One region of the Pseudomonas sp. NLJ1 genome, then DNA from elsewhere that is predicted to be linked to it. Evidence: riboswitches for the same ligand, from Rfam matches in the RefSeq annotation. Region 1 holds a riboswitch; the other holds the start of a gene.

Evidence for each region. A riboswitch is a leader RNA that binds a small molecule or an ion and turns the genes downstream of it on or off. The one in region 1 is predicted to bind thiamine pyrophosphate.
Region 2: it holds a riboswitch for thiamine pyrophosphate, as region 1 does, so the genes downstream of both, R9B85_RS25045 (TenA family protein) here and thiC (phosphomethylpyrimidine synthase ThiC) in region 1, are expected to answer to the same signal.

What each region holds. Positions count from the first base shown of each region.
Region 1 is NZ_CP137735.1:2,236,110-2,248,287, reverse strand. Features, by position in the region: gene msbA (lipid A export permease/ATP-binding protein MsbA) at 1-694, shown strand, start outside; gene hldE (bifunctional D-glycero-beta-D-manno-heptose-7-phosphate kinase/D-glycero-beta-D-manno-heptose 1-phosphate adenylyltransferase HldE) at 825-2,246, shown strand; gene R9B85_RS10100 (metal ABC transporter ATPase) at 2,381-3,349, opposite strand; gene R9B85_RS10095 (aldo/keto reductase) at 3,400-4,212, opposite strand; gene R9B85_RS10090 (NAD(P)/FAD-dependent oxidoreductase) at 4,209-5,384, opposite strand; gene R9B85_RS10085 (DMT family transporter) at 5,577-5,909, opposite strand; gene R9B85_RS10080 (LysR family transcriptional regulator) at 5,997-6,887, shown strand; gene waaA (lipid IV(A) 3-deoxy-D-manno-octulosonic acid transferase) at 6,899-8,170, shown strand; gene R9B85_RS10070 (TolC family outer membrane protein) at 8,349-9,785, opposite strand; TPP riboswitch at 9,946-10,052, shown strand; gene thiC (phosphomethylpyrimidine synthase ThiC) at 10,207-12,087, shown strand.
Region 2 is NZ_CP137735.1:5,557,301-5,569,478, forward strand. Features, by position in the region: gene R9B85_RS25030 (EAL domain-containing protein) at 1-593, opposite strand, end outside; gene R9B85_RS25035 (SCO family protein) at 676-1,659, opposite strand; gene R9B85_RS25040 (Ig-like domain-containing protein) at 1,717-5,109, opposite strand; TPP riboswitch at 5,352-5,466, shown strand; gene R9B85_RS25045 (TenA family protein) at 5,545-6,192, shown strand; gene tenA (thiaminase II) at 6,189-6,851, shown strand; gene codA (cytosine deaminase) at 7,149-8,390, shown strand; gene R9B85_RS25060 (DNA-binding protein) at 8,619-9,605, shown strand; gene R9B85_RS25065 (DUF6021 family protein) at 9,661-9,831, shown strand; gene R9B85_RS25070 (hypothetical protein) at 9,939-10,190, opposite strand; gene R9B85_RS25075 (DUF4142 domain-containing protein) at 10,199-10,699, opposite strand; gene R9B85_RS25080 (sensor domain-containing diguanylate cyclase) at 10,852-12,178, shown strand, end outside.

The sequences.
Region 1 (12,178 bases):
GAGCGATATCAGCTTCGTCGCCGAGCCAGGGCAGATGATTGCACTGGTCGGCCGTTCCGGCAGTGGCAAGTCGACCCTGGCAGCGCTGATCCCGCGCTTCTATCACCATGATCAGGGGCAGATCCTGCTCGATGGCGTGGAGATCGAGGACTATCGTCTGCGCAACCTGCGTCGCCACGTTTCGCAGGTGACCCAGCATGTCACCCTGTTCAACGATACCGTGGCCAACAACATCGCCTATGGCGACCTGGCCGGCGCCCCGCGCGCCGACATCGAAGCCGCTGCGGCCGATGCCTACGCCAAGGAGTTCGTCGACCGGCTACCGAAAGGCTTCGATACCGAAGTGGGTGAAAACGGCGTGCTGCTCTCCGGTGGCCAGCGCCAGCGCCTGGCCATCGCCCGGGCGCTGTTGAAGAACGCGCCGCTGCTGATCCTCGACGAAGCCACCTCGGCACTGGATACCGAGTCCGAGCGGCATATCCAGGCTGCACTGGACCATGTGATGCAGGGCCGTACCACGCTGGTGATCGCCCACCGCCTGTCGACCATCGAGAAGGCCGACCAGATCCTGGTCATGGACCAGGGTCGTCTGGTCGAGCGCGGCACCCATGCCGAGCTGCTCGCGGCCAATGGCCATTATGCCCGCCTGCATGCCATGGGCCTGGATGAGCCGGCCAAGGCCGATATCACCTGAACCCTCGTTGATCGGGGCCATCATGGCCCCGATTGTCACGGGAATTTTCCTGGGGTGATCTGGCCGTAAAGCCGTCGTCTACCCTGTGCTAATATCCTGCCCCTGTTCATTATTTCCATATGGGTTGCCCATGAAGTTGTCCATGCCGCGTTTCGATCAAGCCCCGGTACTGGTGGTCGGCGATGTCATGCTCGACCGCTACTGGCATGGCGGTACTTCGCGTATCTCGCCTGAAGCGCCAGTCCCGGTGGTCAAGGTCGATCAGATCGAGGATCGCCCCGGCGGCGCGGCCAACGTTGCCTTGAACATCGCCGCCCTGGGTGCACCGGCTTCGCTGATTGGCGTCACCGGCCAGGACGAAGCCGCCGACAGCCTGGCCAACAGCCTGCATGCTGCAGGCGTGCGCTCGGTGTTCCAGCGCATCGCGCATCAGCCGACCATCGTCAAGCTGCGGGTCATGAGCCGTCACCAGCAGTTGCTGCGCATCGATTTCGAAGAACCGTTCGCCACCGACCCGCTGTCGCTGGGTGCCGAGGTCGACAGCCTGCTCGAGGGCGTCAAGGTGCTGGTCCTGTCCGACTACGGCAAGGGCGCACTGAAAAACCACCAGAGCCTGATCCAGGCGGCGCGTGCCAAAGGCATTCCGGTGCTGGCCGACCCCAAGGGCAAGGACTTTTCCATCTACCGTGGTGCCAGCCTGATCACCCCTAACCTCAGCGAGTTCGAGACCATCGTCGGCCGTTGCGCCGATGAAACCGAGCTGGTCGCCAAGGGCCTGCAGCTGCTGCAGGACCTGGACCTGGGCGCCTTGCTGGTGACACGTGGCGAGCACGGCATGACCCTGCTGCGCAGCGGCCAGCCGGCGCTGCACCTGCCGGCGCGGGCGCGTGAAGTGTTCGACGTGACCGGTGCGGGCGATACTGTCATCTCCACCCTCGCTGCGGCCATCGCTGCCGGCGAGGACCTGCCCCACGCAGTGGCCCTGGCCAACCTGGCAGCGGGCATCGTGGTCGGCAAGCTGGGTACGGCTGCGATCAGCGCCCCCGAGCTGCGCCGGGCGATCCAGCGCGAGGAAGGCTCCGAGCGCGGTGTGCTGGGCCTGGAGCAACTGCTGCTGGCCATCGATGACGCTCGGGCGCACAAAGAGAAGATCGTCTTCACCAACGGCTGCTTCGACATCCTGCATGCCGGGCATGTGACCTACCTGGAGCAGGCGCGGGCCCAGGGCGACCGCCTGATCGTCGCGGTCAACGACGATGCCTCGGTCAGCCGCCTGAAAGGGCCGGGCCGGCCGATCAACAGCGTCGACCGGCGCATGGCCGTACTGGCGGGGCTGGGGGCTGTGGACTGGGTCATCAGCTTCCCCGAGGGCACGCCGGAGAACCTGCTGAGCCAAGTCAAGCCGGACGTCCTGGTCAAGGGTGGCGATTATGGCATCGACCAGGTGGTGGGTGCCGATATCGTCAAGGCCTATGGCGGTACCGTGAAGGTGCTGGGGCTGGTCGAGAACAGCTCGACCACGGCGATCGTCGAGAAGATTCGCAAGAACTGAAAAAACCGGGGGCCGCTTTGCGGCCCATCGCGACACAAGGCCGCTCCTACACCAGGCCGTGCAACTTCAAGGCTTGCGCGATCCCTGTAGGAGCGGCCTTGTGTCGCGACGGGCTGCGCAGCAGACCCAGAGTCTTACTTGTGCAATGAAGTCCGCGCCCGCACCAGCAGTTCCCGCGCCTTGTCGCCAAACCGCTGCAGGTGTGAGGCCCGCACCGGCTTGTTCTCCACCAACCCCTGCTGTTTCACCCAATCCTTCCAGCGCACCCGCTCGTCCGTGACCACCCAGCCCTCCTGCCGGGCAAAACTCTCGGCCAGGTACAGCCCGCGCGTGCTCGCCGGCACCAGTTCATCCTTCTTCACGGTATACAGCTCAGCCAGTGGCTGGCCGTCCTTCAATGGCATCAGGTACAGATCTGGCCGTTTGCGGTTCAGCCGCGCCACCAGTTGGTCGCCCTCCAGCCGTTCATCAACATGGAAAAGGCTGAGCTTCTTGGCGTCCCGGGGTACCTGCAGGCGCATGTCGTAGATCAGTTGCAGCGAGGCGGTGGGCAAGTGCACATACGCCCGTGGCCGTTCCAGCAGCATCAGCTTGCCGCAGTGCACCGGGCGCGCGGCACCGGACTCCGGGGTCAGCACGAAGTGCGGCGTTTCGCGGTAGTGCAGGGCGGCAGCGTAGGGTACCGGCAGCCAGGTGTCGTTGAAGCGCCCGCCCAGCCAGCCTTCCGGTGTTTCCAGCAGGCATTCCTCGGCCACTTCCTGAACAGCCGTGTGCAATGGCAGGTTCAGTTCCTGTGCTGGCACATAGCCGGAAATCAGTTTCAGCACCACATCGCCGCGATCTTGCCGGCGCTGACGCACCAGCACCCAGTAATCGCGGTTCTGCCAATGCAGGGTCAGCCGTACCGACACACCCAGGTTGGCCAGTTCGACCACGAAGCGCTGCACATCGGGCAACTGGATGGCCTTGCGCCGCTGTTGAGTCTGGGCAAAGTTCAGTGGCATGCCGATGCTCTGGTAGATCAGCCCTTCGGGCGTGGCCTCGACATGCAGCGGCAGTGTCTTGAAGTTGCTCGGGTTCTTGCGGATCAGCGTTCGCGCCACGAGGCTCCTCCTTGCGTCGGGTCAGTCCAGGCCCGTGGGCCTGGGGCAACTCAATGCTGGCCCAGGATACGGGCCACGGTGGCCACGTTGTGGGCCAGGTGCAACGGATTGATGGTGCCGACGATAGCACTGCTGACGCCCGGGTGGGCGAATAGCAGCTCGAAGCTGGCTTGCACCGGGTCAACGCCGGGGGCCAGGCAGATATGCCCACTGGCCAGGGCCTTCTTCACCAGGATGGCCTTGCCATGCTCGGCAGCGTAGTCCAGTACCGGGCGTTCTGCTTGTTCGTTGAGGTTGTAGGTGACCATGGCGCAGTCGCCTTGCTCCAGCGCCTTCAAGCCACCGGCGACGGTCTTGCCGGACAGGCCGAAGCCAAGGATCTTGCCCTCCTGCTTGAGCTCGGCAAGGGTCTGGTAGACCTCTTGCTGTTCCAGGATCGCCAGGTCGTTGCCGTCGGAATGTACCAGCACCAGTTCGATGCGGTCGGTTTCCAGGCGCTGCAGGCTGCGTTCCACCGAGCGGCGGGTATGAGTGGCGCTGAAATCGAAGTGTGATTGGCCGTTGTCGAATTCTTCGCCAACCTTGCTGACGATCACCCATTCGTCGCGCTGGCCGCGCAGCAGCGGGCCCAGGCGCTCTTCGCTGCGGCCGTAGGCTGGGGCGGTGTCGATCAGGTTGATGCCCAGCTCGCGGGCCTGGGCCAGCAGCAGGCGGGCTTCGTCGTCGCCGGGAATGGTGAAACCGGTCGGGTACTTCACGCCCTGGTCGCGGCCCAGCTTGACCGTGCCCAGGCCTAGTGGCGAAACCCTGAAACCGGTGCTGCCCAAGGGGCGATGGAAGTCGTGCAGGGTGGGCAGGCTCATGGCAGCAGTTGCTCCCAGGCCGGTACGCCCAGCGGTGGGCGTGGCAAGTCGGCCAGGTCGGCCTGCGCTTGTGGGCGAATGCCGTCGCGCTCCAGGTGGCTGATGACCCGGTCGCTGAAGTCCGGCGCAAGAGCCAGCTTGGTCGGCCAGCCGACCAGCAGGCGGTGCTGGTCGGCGAGGAAGGCGTTGTCCGGGCGTACCAGGCCCGATTGCGCCGGCTCCGCCCGGTCGACCCGCAGGGTGGCCCAGCGCACCAGGCTCTGGTCGACCCATGGCAGCAGGCTGGCGATTTCTTTCTGCGCCGCGGCAATTTGCGCAGCCGGCTCGCGGGCGACGCCATCGGCTTCGGCCAGGTCACCGCCCAGGTACCAGACCCACTGGCCGTCGGCGGCCGGGTGGGTGGTAACCGTCACCCGTGGCTTCGGCCCGCCGCCCAGGCAGTGGGCGTAAAGCGGCTTCAGGTTGGCACCCTTGGCCATCACCATATGCAGCGGACGTGTCTGCATGGCCGGCTGGTTCAGGCCCAGGGCATGCAGCAGGTCTTCGGTACCGGCGCCGGCACTGAGCACGATGCGCTGGGCGCGGATGTCGCGCCCGTCCACGCGCAGGCCGACCAGCTCGTCGCCCTCGCGCAGCGGCTCGATGCGTTCGCCGGCGAGCAGGCTGTCACCCGCCAGCTGGGCCATGTTGGCCAGCAGGCTGGGCACGTCCACGACCAGCTCGGCCAGGCGATAGACCTTGCCCTTGAAGGCGCGGTCCTGCAGCGCGGGCGGCAGTTGTTCGCCCTTAACCTGATCGACCCGGCCGCGCACGGCCTTGCTGGCGAAGAAGCTGGTGAGGTTGCCGGCCAGGGTGCCTGGCGACCACAGGTAGTGGGCGTCGGACAGCAGGCGGGTACTGGTCAGGTCCAGCTCGCCGCTGCCGCTCAGCGCTTCGCGCCACCGGCGTGGCATGTCGGCGATGGCTTCCGAGGCCCCGGTGAGGGCACCGTGGAGGGCGTACTTGGTGCCGCCATGGATGATGCCCTGGGACTTGATGGTCTGCTCGCCGCCAAGGCTGGCGCGTTCCACAAGTACTGTCGAATAGCCCAGGCGGCGTAGGCGGGCATTGAGCCAGAGGCCTGCGACCCCGGCGCCGACGATCAGTACGTCAGTGGAAATAGCGGATGGCATGGCGGTACCTCGAAGACTGGGACAGCTGGCAAGTATACAGGGTCGCGCCTGCGGGGGCTTTGCGATCCTTGGGGCTGCTGTGCAGCCCATCGCGATACAAGGCCGCTCCCACAGGTAGAACGCATGCTTTGTGGGAGCGGCCTTGTGTCGCGAAAGGGCCGCAAAGCGGCCCCGGCAATAGTCAGGCGAACATCAATGCCCAGCAGTCTTCGAAAACAGCTGAATCACCACCACCCCACCCACAATCATGGCCATCCCCAGCATCGCCGGCATATCCAGCTTCTGCCCGTAGATCACCAGCGCCGCCACACTGATCAGTACAATCCCCAGCCCCGACCAGATGGCATAGGCGATCCCCACCGGAATACTGCGCACCACCAGGGTCAGCATCCAGAACGCAATGCCATAGCCAACCACCATCAGCAGCAACGGCAACGGCGTGCTCAGGCCTTTCACTGCTTTCATGGAAGCGGTGGCGATGACTTCGGCGCAGATGGCGATGGCGAGGTAGGTGTAGGCATTCATGGCGGGACCCTCCGGTGACTGGACGGGCATTCTAGACGTTGCCTGGATGGGGTAAAGTCATTACCTATCACTATTGGAGATAGGCTGATGGCCGAGCAGTGGAACCTTGAACAGTTGCGTACCTTTCTGCGTGTTGCAGAACTGCGCTCGTTCTCTGCCGTGGCCCGTGAGCAGCGCAAGGCCCAGTCGGCGATCAGCAGCGCGATCGCCCTGCTCGAAACCGATCTTGGGGTCACCTTGTTCGAGCGCAGCAGTGGTCGGCAACCCAAGCTGACCGAAAACGGCAGCGCCTTGCTGGAAGATGCTCGCGAACTGTTGCGCCAGTGCGAGCGTCTGGATGGCCGTGCGTTGGCGCTGATGCGTGGGCAGGAGGCCTTGTTGCGGGTCGCCCAGGATGAAGCCATGCCTTATCAGCCGGTCATTGACAGCCTCGACGAACTGGCCAGCCGCTATCCGTTCCTGGAGGTGCAACTGGCCAGCGGCGCCCAGGGTGATGTGGCGCGCAAGCTGGTAGAGCGGCGCGCCGATCTTGGCCTGTTCTTCCACCACGAGAGCATCCCGGCCTCGCTGGAGCGGCGCGCTCTGGGTAGCGTGGAAATGGTCACCGTATGCGCGGTCGGCCACCCGCTCGCCGGCGAAGCCCGGGTCACACGCCAGCAACTGGCGCGCCACCGACAATTACTGATCACCCCGCAGCAAAGCGGCTACCCCGGCGGCGAGGCGATCAGCCCGCAGGTGTGGCGCGCCGACAGCTTCTATGCAATGGCCGAACTGCTGATGCGCGGCCTGGGCTGGGCCTGGCTGCCGCGGCACGTGGTGCAGTACCCGACTTACCAGGCGCACATGGTCGAACTGGACAGCGAGTGGCGGCCACCGGCCTTGGTGGCTGAACTGGCCTGGCGCCGCGACGCGCCACTGGGGCCGGCCGCGCAGTGGCTGGCCGAGCGCTTTGCGGTGCACCTGCGTGCGATCGGGTAAACTCCGCGGCCATGAACAGAACTCTCTATACCTTGTTGTTTCACCTGGGCCTGCCGCTGGTTGCGCTGCGCCTGTACCTGCGCGCGCGCAAGGCGCCAGCCTATGGCCAACGCATCGGCGAGCGCTTTGCCTTCAAGCTGCCGGCCATGCGCCGGGGCGGCATCTGGGTGCACGCGGTGTCGGTGGGCGAGAGCATTGCGGCGGCGCCGATGGTGCGAGCCTTGCTCAAGGCCTACCCGGAATTGCCGATCACGCTTACTTGCATGACCCCGACCGGTTCCGAGCGTATTCGCGCCATGTTCGCCGACGAACCACGCGTGCAGCATTGCTACTTGCCTTACGACCTGCCGTGGGCGGCGGGGCGTTTTCTTGATCGAGTGCAGCCGAAGCTGGGCATCATCATGGAAACCGAGCTGTGGCCCAACCACATTCACCAGTGTGCGAAGCGTGGCATTCCGATAGCGCTGGCCAACGCACGCTTGTCTGAGCGTTCGGCCCGTGGCTATGGGCGCTTTGCCAGGCTGACCCGGCCCATGCTGGCCGAGATGAGCCTGATTGCCGTGCAGACCGAAACCGAGGCCCAGCGCTTCCGTAACCTGGGCGCGCGCCCGGAGTGCGTGCAGGTCACCGGCTCGATCAAGTTCGACCTGAAGGTCGACGAGCAACTGTTGCCGCGCGCCAGGGCATTGCGTGAGCAGTGGGACGCTGCACAGCGTCCGGTGTGGATCGCCGCCAGTACCCACGAAGGTGAAGACGCATTGATCCTGCAGGCGCATCGGCAGTTGCTGCAGGTGCATGGCGATGCCCTGCTGATCCTGGTGCCACGCCACCCCGAGCGATTCGCTGCGGTGTATACGCTGTGCAGCGAACAGTTCACCACCGTGCGCCGCTCTGCCGGCACGCCGGTCGATGGGCAGACGCAGGTATTGGTCGGCGACACCATGGGCGAACTGCTGTTCCTCTATGCCTTGGCCGACATCGCCTTTGTCGGTGGCAGCCTGGTGGCAACCGGCGGGCACAACCCGCTGGAGCCCGCAGCGCTGGCCTTGCCGGTACTGATGGGGCCGCATGTGTTCAACTTCCTCGAAATCAGCGCGATGCTGCGCGAGGCGGGGGCGTTGCAGCAGGTGGACGATGCCGACGGGCTGGCCGAAGCGGTGCGGAGGCTGGTCGAGTTACCGCAGGATGCCCAGCGCATGGGTGATGCGGGCAGGGCGGTGATGCGGGCCAATCAAGGGGCTTTGCAGCGGTTGCTCGATGGGTTGGGCAAACTCATCAGCTGACTTCTAAACAGAGTCAGCAATGGTGCGGTCCTTGTAGGAGCGGCCTTGTGTCGCGAAAGGGCCGCATAGCGGCCCCAGCAATCTGTGCATCACTGCTGATTCTCTGGGGCCGCTCTGTGGCCCTTTCGCGACACAAGGCCGCTCCTACAGCGACCGCGCTCGCCTTGGTCCAGTACTTTCAGGGGCGACGCTCGAAGTTCTTGGCCGCTGCAGCCGCCAGGTCCGGCGGCAGGAAGTCCTTGTCCGGGTTGTAGTCCGGCTTCAGGTACCGCTTGAGGTCCTCAAGGTCCTGCGGGCTCAAGGTGCCGGCCGCCTGCTTCAGACTCAGGTTGTCGAGGATGTAGTCATAGCGGCTGTTGTTGTAGTCGCGCACCGAGGTGTACAGCTGACGCTGGGCGTCGAGCACATCGACGATATTGCGGGTACCCACCTGGTAACCGATCTCGGTGGCTTCCAGCGCGCTCTGGTTGGAAATGATCGACTGCTTGCGCGCCTGCACCTGTTCCACATCGGTGTTCACCGCGCGGTGCAGGTTGCGGGTGTTCTCCACCACCTGGCGGCGCAGGCTTTCCCGCTGCTGTTCGCTCTGGCTCAGGCGCTGGTAGGCCTCGCGCACCTGCGAGCTGGTCAGGCCGCCGCTGTAGATCGGGATGTTCAACTGCAGGCCGATGCTGGTCTGCTCGACGTCGCCGCCATAGCGCGTAACGGGGGCCGGTGCGGGGTTGGTGAAACCGAAGTTGTCGTTGTCACCCTTCTGATACTTGGCCACTGCGTCCAGTGTCGGCGCATGGCCGGCCTTGCGCTGGCGCAAGGTTTCCTCGGCAGCGACCACCGCATGGTTGGTGGCCAGCAGGTTGAGGTTCTGGCGCCCGGCGGTTTCGACCCAGGCCTTGGCGTCGTTGGGCGTAGGGACCTGCACCGGCAGGGTGTGGACCACGCCCTGAATCGACGTGTATTCCCGGTTGGTCAGGGTTACCAGGGCCTCGAAGGCATCCTGTACCTGGCGCTCGGCAATGATCCGGTTGGCCCGCGCCGTGTCGTAGCTTGCCTGGGATTGCAGCACATCGGTCTTGTCGGACAGGCCGACGTCGAAGCGTTCGTTGGACTGGTCCAGTTGGCGCTTGAAGGCAGCTTCCTCGGCCTTGGTCGCCGCCAGGTTGTCCTGGGCGCGGAGCACGGCGAAGTAATTCTGCGCGGTTTGCAGGATCAGGTTCTGTTCGGTCGCCGACAGCTCCAGCGCCGCCTGTTCGTTGACCGCTTCGGCCGCCTGCAACTGGAACCAGCGGTCGGCGCGGAAGATAGGTTGCGCCAGGGTAGCGCTCCAGGTATTGCCGCTGCGGTTGCTGGTGGCCGAGGGTTCGTCCAGCTTGGTGCGGGTGTTCAGCATCTCGGCACCGGCCGACAGGTTAGGCAACAACCCGGCGCGAGCCTGTGGCACCACTTCGCGGCGTGCGCCGTAATCGGCGCGGGCCGCAGCCAGGTCAGCGTTGTTGTCGACCGCTTCCTGGTAGACGCTGACCAGGTCGGTCTTGACTGTTTGGGGCACGTCCGCTGCCCAGACCACTCCGTTGGACGCACAAGACACGGCTATCGCCAGTGAAAGTTTGCGCAGCATAGAGGCAATCCTTGTACGAAATTTAATTACTGAACTGTTGAGTATCGAGCGACGGGCCAGTGTAGTGCCATGCGCACCCGGCAACAATCGCTCGGGGTGCCTTTCATCATCCGCGCATTTACCCGCTTGGCTTCACCGACCACTCCAGTCTAGACTGCGCATGTTCTTGTCGGGGTGCCTTGAAGCAAAGGCTGAGATCGCAAAGTTGCGGATCCCGTTGAACCTGATCAGGTTAGCGCCTGCGTAGGGAACAAGATTGCTCGCCTTCCCGGGGAGCCTCTTGTGCCAGGTCCGGGAATGTCACAGCTGCATGCAGCTTCAGGCACCCCCATATCCGGCACTGCACCCATGAAGGGTGCGTCCGCGCCTTTCAGGTTCACCCCGACATTCCACTGCTAGGAAGCCGTCTGGAGAGCCTGTGATGACCAAACAAGAAAAAGCGATCAACCTAAGCGAATCGGCACAAGTCGATCAGCAGTCCGTGCAACCGTTCCCGCGTTCGCGCAAGGTGTATGTCGAAGGCTCGCGCCCGGACATCCGGGTCCCCATGCGTGAAATCAGCCTGGACGACACCCCGACCGACTTCGGTGGCGAGTCCAATGCCCCGGTGCTGGTCTACGATACTTCCGGCCCGTACACCGACCCTAACGTTGTCATCGATGTGCGCAAGGGCCTGGCCGACGTGCGTTCGGCGTGGATCGAGGCGCGTGGTGACACCGAGCGGCTGGCCGGCCTGAGCTCCGACTTCGGCCAGCAGCGCCTTAACGATGCCGAACTGGCCAAGCTGCGTTTCGCCCACGTACGCAACCCGCGCCGTGCCAAGGCTGGCGCAAATGTCTCGCAGATGCACTACGCCCGCCAGGGCATCATCACCGCCGAGATGGAGTACGTGGCCATCCGTGAAAACATGAAGCTGCAAGAGGCACGCGCCGCCGGCCTGCTCGACGAGCAGCACGCCGGCCACAGCTTCGGCGCCAACATCCCGAAAGAAATCACCCCCGAGTTCGTGCGCCAGGAAATCGCCCGTGGCCGCGCGATCATCCCTGCCAACATCAACCACCCGGAAGTGGAGCCGATGATCATCGGCCGCAACTTCCTGGTGAAGATCAACGGCAACATCGGCAACAGCGCCCTGGGTTCCTCGATCGAGGAAGAAGTGGCCAAGCTGACCTGGGGCATCCGCTGGGGTTCGGACACGGTCATGGACCTGTCCACCGGCAAGCACATTCATGAAACCCGCGAGTGGATCATCCGCAACTCGCCGGTGCCGATTGGTACCGTGCCGATCTACCAGGCGCTGGAAAAGGTCAACGGCGTGGCCGAGGACCTGACCTGGGAGCTGTTCCGCGACACCCTGATCGAGCAGGCCGAGCAGGGCGTGGACTACTTCACCATCCACGCCGGCGTACTGCTGCGCTATGTGCCACTGACCGCCAAGCGTGTTACCGGTATCGTCAGCCGTGGTGGCTCGATCATGGCCAAGTGGTGCCTGGCCCACCACAAGGAAAACTTCCTGTACACCCACTTCGACGAAATCTGCGAAATCATGAAGGCCTACGACGTCAGCTTCTCGCTGGGCGATGGCCTGCGCCCCGGCTCGATTGCCGACGCCAACGATGCCGCACAATTCGGTGAACTGGAAACCCTCGGCGAGCTGACCAAGATCGCCTGGAAGCATGATGTGCAGTGCATGATCGAAGGCCCGGGCCACGTGCCGATGCAGCTGATCAAGGAGAACATGGACAAGCAGCTGGAATGCTGCGACGAGGCGCCGTTCTACACCCTTGGCCCGCTGACCACCGATATCGCCCCTGGCTACGACCACATCACCTCGGGCATTGGTGCAGCGATGATCGGCTGGTTCGGTTGCGCCATGCTCTGCTATGTCACGCCCAAGGAGCACCTGGGCCTGCCGAACAAGGATGACGTGAAGACCGGCATCATCACCTACAAGATCGCCGCGCATGCCGCCGACCTTGCCAAGGGCCACCCGGGTGCACAGATTCGTGACAACGCCTTGTCCAAGGCGCGCTTCGAATTCCGTTGGGAAGACCAGTTCAACCTCGGCCTGGACCCGGACACTGCTCGCGCCTACCACGACGAAACCCTGCCGAAGGAATCGGCCAAGGTCGCGCATTTCTGCTCGATGTGCGGGCCGAAGTTCTGCTCGATGAAGATTACCCAGGAAGTGCGTGAGTACGCGGCCAAGATCGAAACCGTGGATGTGACGGTCGAGCAAGGCATGCGCGAGCAGGCCGAGCGGTTCCGCCAGGAAGGCAGCCAGCTGTACCACAAGGTGTAACTGACTTTACATCTGCATTGAACCGGCTGGCCTCTTCGCGGGTAAACCCGCTCCCACAGGTATCCCACTGCCTTGAGCATTGTGCGGTCCC
Region 2 (12,178 bases), 2.3 Mb from region 1:
CCCAGGTCGATGTGCTGTAGCAGCACCGCCAGGTAGCCGATGTCCAGCTGCACCACCAGGATATTGTCGATTTCGCGACCGGGCAGATTGGTCAGCGGCAGCAGGAAGGGTAGCCGCCAGTTGGGCAGGGTGGCTGGCTGGCCGGGCGCCTGCACGCTGGGTAGAAGCGGCTTGAAACCGTAGCGGGCAACGTGCCGCTGCAGCTGGCGCAACCAGTCTTCGGGCAGTTCGGCCGCTTCGTCGGCGTGGCTGGCCGACAACAGCCGGCCTTGCCGGTCGTACAGGCTCATGCGCTTGAATACCGGGTCTTCGGCAAGCATCCGCGCCAGGCTGACACTGCCCTTGCGCAGCACCTTCATGTCGTCCTGGGTAACCCGGCCCACGGCCTGGGCGCGATCTACCAGCTGGCGCAGGCTTTCGCCGACGATACTGGCCAGGTTCAGGTGCTCGGCGGCCTTGGCCGACAGCGCATCCTGGCGGGCGGCGGCCTTCTGCGAAACGTGCAGCCCCCAGAGAAAGGCTAGGGTGGCTGCACAGAGCATCAAAATCAGCAGCCGCAGAAGGCTGGCGGATGAAAGCGAACGGCGAATCACTGCTGATAGTTCCCGACCCTGGGTGATGGGTCGAAAAATACGACAGTAAGATGACAGCCTAATGACTGATGGCTAATTGCCTTTAAGGATTTCCCTTATCTGCCAGGGGTGTCTGCAGGCGTGCGGTTTCTTCCTCCATGTAGTTCATCAGCGCGCTGACTTCGGTATCGCCCAGGCGCATGTTGGGCATGGCCACGCGGTTGTACTGTTCGTACAGCAGCATGGCCAGCGGGTCTTTCTGTGCCAGCATCTGGTCGGGCTCCTTCAGCCAGCGGGTCAGCCAGTTGGCATCACGCTGGCGGGTCACGCCCAGCAGGTCGGGACCGATGCCGGCTTGCCCTGGCTCGGCGTTGCCCAGGGTGTGGCAGGACGAGCAGCGGGTACGGAACAGCTGCTCGCCACTGCTGGGGGTGCGCACCTTGGGAGCCTGAGCGTAGTCATTGGCCATGGCGCTGGCCTGTTTCCAGTTGTGCAGGCTGTTGCCCAGGCGGTCGGCGAGGATGTACGGGTTTTCGAAGGGCGATGCTTTCATCCAGCGGCCGGTGGCCTGGTTGCCGATGATCAGGCTCAGGTTGTGGTCCTTGGAGCGGCCGTTTTCCAGTCCATCGATGTACAGGCCCAGGCTGCGGCGCAATTGTTCGATATCGGCCGGCTCGCCGGTGAGCAGCGTCCAGCCGGGGCCGATACCGAACTTTTCGGCGTAGCGCTTGAGGGTGGCGGGGGTGTCGTTGTAGGGGTCGATGCTGATGGAATAGAGGAAGATATCCTTGCCGACCCGGTCACCGAGGATTTTCTGCACCTGGCGCAGGCGGGCGGTTTCCACCGGGCAGGAGTCGGAACAGCCGGTGAAGATGAAGTTGATGGCAACCACTTTGTCCTTGATCAGGTCGTCGAAGAAATGCACCTTTTCACCGTCCTGGGTGAGCAGGGGGATGTTGGGGAAGTAATCGGCCCCCCAGGGGGTTGCAGCTTCCTCGGCCACGGGGTGCTGCGGTTGCAACGGCCAGAACGGGATGCTGGCGGCGAACAGCGAGAGCACCAGCAGGAAGCGCCATGAACCGGACATGAAGCGGTCCTCGTCGATAACGGGGTTGGGGGCCGCACAGCGGCCCCCGCTTTTCGGTTACCTGATGCTGACAGGCGCCGTCACGCTCTGCCCCAGCGCCGATTTCACGGTCACGGTCGCCGGTGTGGCCGGGCCGCTGCCGGTGGTGGTGGTCGACAACCGCCAACGGGCACCGCTGGTCGTAGCACTGAGCGTCGCCGTACCCAGCAGCAGCGGGCCGCTGGTGGTTGCCGCAGTCACGGTAATGCTGTTGCCGGTGGCCACCGTGGTGGTGCCCGAAATGTCCCAGGTGAAGCGGTTGCCGCTGCGCACCTGCACCGTGGCACTGGTGACCTGGATCTGGTCGAGCGCCACTGCCGGGCTCACCGCAATGCTGACCGTGGCCGGGGCAACCGATTCAGCGCCCTTGGCATCACGAGCCGAGTAGTTGAAGCTGGCGGTGAACGCTGTGGTTACCGAGGCCGGCGGGACGTAGGTGACCGTGGTGCCGTCGGTACTGGTGGCGCCCTGGCCGGAGCCCGGCTGGCTGAGGCCGACGACGGTCAACGGCAGGTTGTTCTCGGGATCGGTGTCGTTGGCCAGCACGTTCAAGGTGATCTGCTTTCCGGCCGTGGTAGCTGCGGTGTCGTTGGCTGCGACCGGCGGTTTGTTGGCCGGGTCGTCGTCATCGTGGTCGTTGGTGCGGAAGGTCGGCAGGCCAACCGAAGCCACGTACTCCACGCCATCCCAGCCTGGCAGCGGGGTCGGCATAACCTGGAACTGGCCTGGGTGCTCCAGGTCCCAGCGCAGCAGCATCGACGAGTCTTCATGCTGGGTGTTGTGGCAGTGTTCCATGTAGGTCCCGGCAAACTCGCGGAAGCGGATCGCCACTTCCACTTCTTCCGAAGAGTCGATATCCGGCCCGATGCGATACACGTCCTTGCGCGCCCACTTTTCCCATTCTGGCGGGGCCTTGCCATCGCGGCTGAGAACCACGCCTTCTTCGAAGTGCACATGCACCGGGTGGCTCCAGCCATTGCCACCGTTGATGATCTTCCATACTTCCAGGGTGCCGTCGCCGCTGAAACCGCCGTCGGTGGACTGCTGGGCCAGTTGTGGCGCAGCGCTGATGCGCCGTGGGTCCATGCTGTAGCCAAAGCCGCCGTCGGTCTTGATGGTCCAGGGCTGGGTGTCGGTACCGTCCGAGCGACCGAAGATGAACTCGCGATGGCGGGCATCCTTGAGCTTGGCCTGGTCGGTGGCCGAGTTCCGGTCAATTGGCAGCGGCAGCATTCTCAGGCCTTCGGCCTTGCCCGGTTTGGCCGGTTCATAGGCCACCGGGTCCATGCTCAGGTCCTGGCCGCTGTAGGGTTGAACCACAAACTGCAGGAATTTGCCGATCGCCGGGTCGCCGTTGTCCCACTCCGGCCCGTTGCTGGTCTGCTTGATCACGGCCTTGTATTTTTCCGACAGCACATCGGCCAGCGCAATGGCACCTTCCGGGCCTTTGCCGCTCTGATGCTCCTCCAGGTTGACGAGGTACAGCTTGTCGCCAACCTTGATGCCATGCTTGGCGAAGTTGATGATGATGTCGTAGCGCTCGGCGATGCCCTGCAACGGCAAGACGCCATTGTTGTCCTGCAGGTTGCCATCACCGTTGAGGTCCATCGTCCCATCGAACGGCACGGTGTGTTCCATGATGTTGCCGTCGTTGGCGATCATGTGGAACGGCACCCGTGCATACGACAGGTTGGAACCGGTCGGGCCTTTGAATTCGCCGCTGTTGCCGGCAATTTCCCGCACTACGGCAAGCTTCAGGTAGCGCGACACCGAGCCATTGAGAATACGGAACCGGTAACTGCGCGCGCGTACCTTGAGCACGGGCCGGTACTGCCAGTTGACCAGGATCTGGTCGCCGAGGAAGCCATCGGTGTTGAATGGGTTGAACCACAGCTGGCCGTTGGCATCCCAGGCCTTGTCGGCGATCACCAGGTTGACGTCGTAGTCGCGGTTGCCCCACGGCATGCCCGAACCGCTGGGGAAGCGCAGATTGACGCCATCCTGCAGCGCCTCGTTGCCACGGTCCAGGGCGCTGTAGTAGTTCATCATCACGGCGTTGCCTTTGTAGACGTTCTGCGCCGTGAAATCCATCATGTGGTCGTGGAACCAGTGGGTGCTCATGGTTTCGCGCCAGTCTCCACGGATCTTGATACTGCCGTTCTGGCAGGTTTTCAGGCCGGGGTTGGCATCATTGACGAACAAGGTTTCGCCCGCCGAGCAAGGGAACGCGGCACGTGGGTCTTCGGCACGGGTATTGATGGTGTCATAGCCGGCCAGTTGCAATGGCCAGCGGTAATCGTAGTACTGCCCCGGGAAGAAGTAGGCGTTTGCATAGCCATCGCTTTCGGCAGGGGAGTGGCCGTTGTGCTCATGGGTCGAAAGGGTATGCAGGCCAAACCCGGCGTTGGCCGAGGGGTCGATCGGCAGCGCGTTGTAATGGCGCATGAGGATCGGTTGGCCATAGCGCGCCATCAGCAGTTTGGGTGGGAAGGTCCCGTCGAAGGTCCATAGCGATTTGTGGTTTTGCAGTGGCATTTTCGGGTGGAAGCGGGTGTCGATGCCCTTGGTGGTGCCCAGCGTGTTCGGGATATCTGAGGTCTGGTAGTACAGGCCGCCCGGGGCAAACTCGCCAACCGCATAGTTGTGCAGTTGCTTGCGGTCACGCAGGCCGAGATTGATGCGCGCACCGGCCTGGGCAGTCTTGAACCCTGCCTGCGGATAGAACTCGTTCCAGCGCTGGTGCGACCAGCCTTTTCCTGGCGGCCGGCCTTCCGCAGGCGAACCGACCGGCTGGCGGTTGAGGAACATCTCGATCTGCGCTTTCCAGGGGTTGCGGTCGAGCACGTTGGAATACTGGGTCGGGAACGGGTACAGGCCCGGCTGTTTGAGGAACGCTTCAAGGGCTGTACCGCTGGGGCCGCTGCGGGCCACCACGTTAGGGTCCTGCGCCGGTGCCGCGCCCAAGGTGGGCACCGGGAAGGTCAGAGCGGGCGGCGGCAGCGTGGGGTCGAGTCTTTCCGTGCCGAACTCCTCGAACAGCAGTAACTGCTGGGTAAATGGCAGCGCCCCGTACAGCGGGCTCGGTTTGCCGTTGGTGGGGTATTTTTCCCCGGTTTGCAGAGCCGGCGGCAGCACGTTGTTTGCGCGTACCGTGTCGCGGTCGCCGTACACTCCATCAGTCAGTTCGAGTGAGCCTCGATTTGCCTCTGGCATGTTGTACAGGTCCAGCAAGGCCTGGGTCGGGTCAGCCGGCTGGTTGGTGTAGGCCGACGGGTCGGTTGGCGGTGGCATGCTGTTGTCGTCAAGTGGAGCTGCCGTAGCCGTGACCAGCCCAAGGCCGAGCATCAACGTGGTGAGGGTGGAAAGCTGGAATGCGTGCCTGGCAGGGTGGATCACGGCGGGTGTTTTCATTGCCTTTTGCCTCGTTCGCGACAGCATGGCTTGCGGCCATCAATGGCTTTTTGCCCGTTTCTGGGGCTGGAGCAATGGGTATGCCAACCCAAACACGAGGAATGTGTTTCTAAACAAATCCTTGTGGCGCCTGATGTGCGCTAAATACCGTAGCGTCAAAAACGGGTGAAGGTCCCCACTAGTGGGTCCCCCATTGCCCACAGATTGGGTGGTGACAGCAGCGGCGCCCTGGGGTATACCTGAGCGCCACCAAGGGGAGCCTGGCAACGGGCTGAGAAACCGCTAAATGCTGCAGCGCGGTGACCCTTCGAACCTGATCCGGATCATGCCGGCGAAGGGATGGGACTTGAAACCTGCCTTTTTGCCGGCCTCACTGCGAGGCCCGTTCATGCCAAATACCGCGGTCTCGCTGTCACCCCCATCAAGGACAGCAACATGACCGAACGTTTCAGCCAGTCCCTGCGCCGCCGCAGCGAGCCGACCTGGTCGGCGGCCGTTGGCCATCGCTTCGTCACCCAATTGTGCGACGGCAGCCTGCCGGACCCGATCATGGTTGACTACCTGGTGCAGGACCACCGCTTCCTCGACAGCTTCCTGACCCTGCTGGGCGCAGCCATCGCCACCGCCGACACCTTCGAGGCGCGCCTGCGCTTCGGTCGTTTTGCCGGGATGATCTGCAGTGACGAGAACACCTACTTCCTGCGCGCCTTCGAGGCCCTTGGGGTCAGTACTGCACAACGCAGCGAGCCGGCTGACACCGTGCCGACCGCCGGTTTCAAGGCGATCATGCGCGAAGCGGCGGCCACCCGGTCCTATGCAGCAGCGCTGGCGGTGCTCAACGTCGCCGAAGGCCTGTATCTGGACTGGGCGCTGAAGGCGCCAAAACCGACGCCGGACAACTTCGTCCACGCCGAATGGATCACCCTGCACGACAACCCGGCATTCCAGGACTTCGTTGCCTTCCTGCAAGCCGAACTCGACCGCGTCGGCCCACAGGATGCCGCGCTGGCGGGGGACTTCTACCAGCGCACCGTGGCACTGGAGCTTGCCTTCTTCGATGCCGTCTACCCGGAGGACAAATGAGCATGGATATCTTCGACCGCCTCAAGGCTGCCGCCACGCGGCAATGGAACAGCTACGTCGACCACGAATTCGTGCGCCAGATGGGCGAGGGTACGCTGAGCGAAGCCGCCTTCCGTACCTATCTGGTACAGGATTACCTGTTCCTCATCCAGTTCGCCCGCGCCTGGGCGCTGGCCGCCTACAAGAGCCGTCGCCCGGCCGACATCCGCGCCGCACAGGCCGGGCTGGCGGCGATTCTGGATGAAACCGAGCTGCACTTGCGGCTGTGTGCACGCTGGGGCCTGACCCAGGCCGATATCGAGGCCGCGCCTGAACACCAGGCCACGGTTGCCTATACCCGCTATGTGCTGGACTGCGGTGCAGCGGGTGACCTGCTGGAGTTGCATGTGGCGTTGGCGCCGTGCGTGATCGGCTATGCCGAGATCGGCCGAACCCTGGCCGAGCGCATCGGCGATTTGAGCAATCACCCGTACCGCGAATGGATCGGCGAATATGCCGGGGAGGGCTACCAAGGTGTTGCAGCGGCGGCGCGCAAGCACCTGGATGAACTGGCGGCACGAAGCATGACCGAGCAGCGGTTCGCCGAGCTGGTGGGGATTTTCGGCCAGGCGTCCAGCCTGGAGGCGGATTTCTGGCAGATGGGGTTGGACGGAGCCTGATTTGCTGCCCTGCATCGGCCCTATCGCCGGCAAGCCAGCTCTCATAGAACTGCACATAACTCATTGAATTAGCAGGGACCCTGTGGGAGCGGCTTTAGCCGCGAACACCGGCGCAGCCGGTGCCATGCACCGCGTTGGACTCTTCGCGGCTAAAGCCGCTCCCACAGGTAAACCACAGCCCTGAGGCCTGCGCAAAACGTGGGAGCTGGCTTGCCGGCGATAGGGCCGGTAGCAAATACCACAAGGCTTGGGCCACTATGCTGGTAGGGCCACTCGCAAAGCCCAGGGAGACGCATCATGAACATCATCAACGCACGCCTGCGCGGCAAGCCTGGCCTGTTCCGCATCGAGCTCAGCGGCGAACGCATCGCCGCCGTTCTGCCCCAGGCAGAAGGGGTGGCAGTGCGCGCTGCCGATGATCTGGACGCGGGGCAGAACCTGGTGGTAGCGCCGTTTATCGAACCGCACATTCACCTGGACGCCACGCTGACCGCCGGCGAGCCGCGGTGGAACATGAGTGGCACCCTGTTCGAAGGGATCGAGTGCTGGGCCGAGCGCAAGGCGATCACCACCCACGACGACATCAAGAACCGCGCGAAAAAGACCATCGGCATGCTGGTGGAGCATGGCATCCAGCACGTGCGCACCCATGTCGATGTCACCGACCCCACCCTGACCGCGCTCAAGGCCATGGCCGAAGTGCGTGACGAAGTGCGCCACCTGCTGGACCTGCAGATCGTCGCCTTTCCCCAGGAGGGTATCGAATCGTACGCGAACGGCCGGGCGCTGATGACCGAGGCGGTGGCCATCGGTGCCGATGTGGTAGGTGGCATCCCGCATTTCGAGAACACTCGCGACCAGGGTGTGTCGTCGGTGAAGTTCCTGATGGACCTGGCCGAGCGTACCGGCTGCCTGGTGGATGTGCATTGCGACGAGACCGACGACCCGCAGTCGCGCTTTCTCGAAGTGTTGGCCGAAGAGGCGCGGGTGCGCGGCATGGGCCCCCGGGTAACAGCCAGCCATACCGTGGCCATGGGCTCGTACGACAATGCCTACTGCTACAAGCTGTTTCGCCTGCTCAAGCAGTCGGGTATCAATTTCGTGTCCTGCCCGACCGAGAGCATTCACCTGCAAGGGCGTTTCGACAACTACCCGAAACGCCGCGGCGTCACCCGCGTGGCCGAGCTCGACCGGGCTGGTATGAACGTGTGCTTTGGCCAGGATTCCATCGTCGACCCTTGGTACCCGCTGGGCAACGGCAACATCCTGCGTGTTCTCGAGGCCGGCCTGCACATCTGTCACATGCTTGGCTACGAAGACCTGCAGCGCTGCCTGGACCTGATCACCGACAACAGCGCCCGCACCCTGAACCTGGGCGAGCGCTACGGCATCGAGGTGGGGCGCCCGGCGAACCTGTTGCTGCTGTCCGCGCCAGACGATTACGAGATGGTGCGCAGCCAGGGGCATGCGCTGGTGTCGGTACGCAGTGGCAAGGTGCTGATGCGTAGAACACCTGCCAGGGTTGAACACTACACCTGACGCTAGCTGCGACAGCGTTTTGCAGCGCCCCGCCGGCTTGAAGCCGAGCGGGGCGCTTTGCTGTCTGGCGTACTGTTTTATCCCCTTGCACAGCCTCCATGACCCACTCACATGCGATAAGCCGTGATTATTCTACCATAGGAAATGTTTGCACGGGCAATTGCTTGTCGCCATAATTGGTATGTAATTACATGGTACATAACACGGTACAAAATCGTAGGAGCAAGCATGGCCCGGGGCGGTATAAACAAGGTTGTAGTGCAGCAGGCGCGTCAGGCGCTGATTGCCCGGGGCGAAAACCCCAGCATCGATGCGATACGTATCGAGCTGGGTAACACCGGCTCCAAGACCACGATTCACCGCTACCTGAAAGAGTTGAACGGCCAGCAGCCTGTGGCCTCCGAGGGCGGCATTGCGCTGAGCGACGTGCTTAGCCGAATGGTCGGGCAACTGGCCACCCAGTTGCAGGACGAGGCCGACCTGAAGATCGAGCAGGCCGAAAGCGCCTTCACTCGGCAGCGCGAACAACTGGAGTCACAACTGGCCATTGCCCAGCAGGCACTGGCTGCGGCGCATCAACAGCATCAGATCGATGTGGCCGCACTGGCCGCCGAATCGGAAAAACTGCTTTCCACCCAAAGCACCCTGCAGGCCGAACAGCTGCGCAGTGCCAGCCTCAACCAGTCGCTGGGCGAGATGCAGGTGCGCCTGGCCGACAAGGACGAGCAGGTCAAGTCACTGGAAGACAAGCACCGTCATGCCCGCGATGCGCTGGAGCACTACCGCAACGCCAGCCGCGAACAACGTGAGCAGGAACAGCGCCGCCACGAAGCGCAGCTGCAACAAGTGCAGGTGGAGGTGCGTCAACTGCAGCAGGGCATGATCGTCAAACAGGACGAGCTGACCCGCCTGCACCGCGACAACGAGCGCTTGCTGGGTGAACATCGCCAGGCCGCCAGCGCCTGCAGGGCGCAGGATGAATTGCTGGAGCAGCGTGATGCGCAGATTCAGGGCTTGCGCACGATCCTGGCCCAGGCGCAGGGTGCCAGCGAGGAAATGCGCCGGCAGCTGGATATGCAGGTACAGAGCCTGGAGACCAGGCGCGAATTGTGCGCGGAACAGGCTCGGCAACTCCAGCGGCTCGAGGAACAACTGAAGGAGCGTGATCAAGCGTTGGTTGAATGCCGCGCTCGGCTAGCTGTGAATGCAGATTAATCAAACTTTTCACCGCCGGTGGTTTCTTCCCTAGACACTCACCGGAGATAGCCTCATGCCCGAACCAGAACAGCCAGGCAAACATCCCCAAGGGCCTCATTCGTCCGAGCAGGCGAACAGAAGCGAGGACTTGGGTTTCGATCCCGATTCACCCGATGTGGAAGATCCACAAGTCGACCCGCAAGGGCCTGCCAAGCCACCGCGGGACGTCGAAAAACACCCATGAAGTTGGCATTGTCGCAAAGGGCCGCGCAGCGGCCCCTGCGATCAAGACGGCATTGCTCGGGGCAGGCTGGCTCGAGCCCTTGGCCAGGCAAGCCCCGCTCACACGACTCAGGGCTCTGCCTGCCTGGCTGCCTCCACGCCCGCAGCCGAGAGTTTGATCGGATAGTTCACGCTGATCTGGTGGTCGCTGCCAACCGCCACGCTGCCATCCTGGATCAAACCGGCCTCCTGCAGCGTTTTCAGCATGCCGGCAACGGCTTTCTCGCCCCGGTAGTTGTCCAGCACCTCCTTGCCCAGCCCTTGGGGGTGTGCGTGCAGCAGGCGAGTCAGCACTTCGGCTTTCAATGCATCGTTACTCATGGCGGGCCTCACTTGCCGTGTTTGGCCTGAAGCGCCTTGGCATGCTCCAGATGCTGTTCGAGCTTGGGCAGGGTTTCACTGGCGAAGGCCTTCAGTTCAGCCTTGTCGGACGATGCCGCTTCCTTCTTGAACAGCTCCACCGCCTTTTCGTGAGCGTCGACCTGGTTGTTGACGTAGGACTTGTCAAACGACTCCTCCCGCCATTCCAGGATCATTTTCTTGACCTTGTCGGTTATGGCCGCTTCGTCAGGTACGGAAATGTCGAGCTTGCGAGCGATGTCGCCAAGCTTCTGGTTGGCTTGCGTGTGGTCGGTGACCATCTGCTGGGCGAAGGTCTTGATTTCGGCATTCTGAGTTTTTTCCAGAGCCAGCTTGCCGGTTACCACTTCGGCAATACCGGCCTCGGTGGCCGCTTCGACGAAGTCATCGGAACTTGCCGCCATCGCGTGTACCGATGCCAAGCCCAATACCATGGAAAAACCGACGCGCTTGATGAAGAGACTGCTCATGCTTCACTCCTTAAACCGTGGCGCGACCTCAGTGTCGCGTACGGTTGAGGGTGAACGGGGGGCAAAGGTTTAATCTTTTTCCTGGCCGGCTGCGTGCAGATGGTGCTCAACTATAGTGAAAGGCGGCGAACGCGGTATGGCTAGGGATTTCAATGTGTGCAGCCAGGAAACAGGATGAAGACGGGCTCTTCGCGCTAACCGGCGAGGGCCGCGCCGTGGCGCTTTTCCGCCTGGTACTGGCGTTCATGCTGGTGGTGATGCTGGCCTTCGTCGTGGTGGAAGGCTGGCGTATCTGGCGCGATTACCGGCACGCCTTCACCAATGCCGAGAACATGGTCACCAACCTGGCCCGGGCCACGGCGCAGCATGCCGAAGACGCCATCCGCCAGGTCGACGCCATTACCGCGGCGCTGGCCGAGCGCCTGGAAGGCGACGGCTTCGAGCATATCGACCGGCCGCGCCTGCATACCTTGCTGGTGCAGCAGAAAAGCATCATGCCGCAGCTGCACGGGTTGTTCGTGTATGGTCCGGATGGCAGCTGGATCGTGACTGACCAGGAGGTAGTCCCGCCCAATGCCAACAATGCCGACCGCGACTACTTCATCTACCACCGCGACCATCCCAACCGCGGGATACACATCGGCTCGGTGGTGCGCAGCCGTTCCACTGGCGACCTGATCATCCCCATTTCACGGCGCCTGCAATATGCCGATGGCAGCTTCGCCGGGGTGTTGCTGGGCACCATCAAGGTGGAGTGGTTCGTGCGCTACTACGGGGACTTCAAGATCGACGAACGCGGCGCATTGGTACTGGCCAAGCGCGACGGCACCATCCTGGTACGGCGGCCGTTCGTCGAGCAGGTGGTGGGCCGCAGCCTGAGCAGCAGTGAAATTTTCCGCCTTCACCTGCCGCATGCAAGCGAAGGGGTGGCCGAAGCGGTCGCCGTGGTGGACGGCACACCACGGCTGTATGGCTATCGAGCGCTGGCCAGCTACCCGTTGGTGGTGGAAGCGGGCTTGTCGCGGGAGTCGATCGTCGCGCCGTGGCGGCACGATGCGATCAAGTCGGTGGCGGTATTGCTGCTGTTGCTGGTGGGGCTGGCGGCCTTTGGTGGCGTGGTGTTGCGCCAGTTGCGCGAGCGTATTGTCATCGAGCGGGCGCTGCACCAGGCACATCAGACCCTGAAGGCTCTGGCACTGACCGACAGCCTGACCGGCCTGGGTAACCGCCGACGGCTGGATGCAGTGTTCGAGTCGGAGCTGCGCAGGGCACGACGCAAGGGCTATCCGCTGGCGCTGGTGATGCTCGACCTGGATTACTTCAAGGCCTACAACGACCGTTATGGGCACCCCGCGGGCGACCAGTGCCTGCGGCGCTTTGCCGAGGTGCTGCAGCAGGCGCTGAAGCGGCCGGCCGACCTGGCTGTGCGCTATGGTGGCGAGGAGTTCACACTGCTGCTGCCCGATACCGATGCTCGCG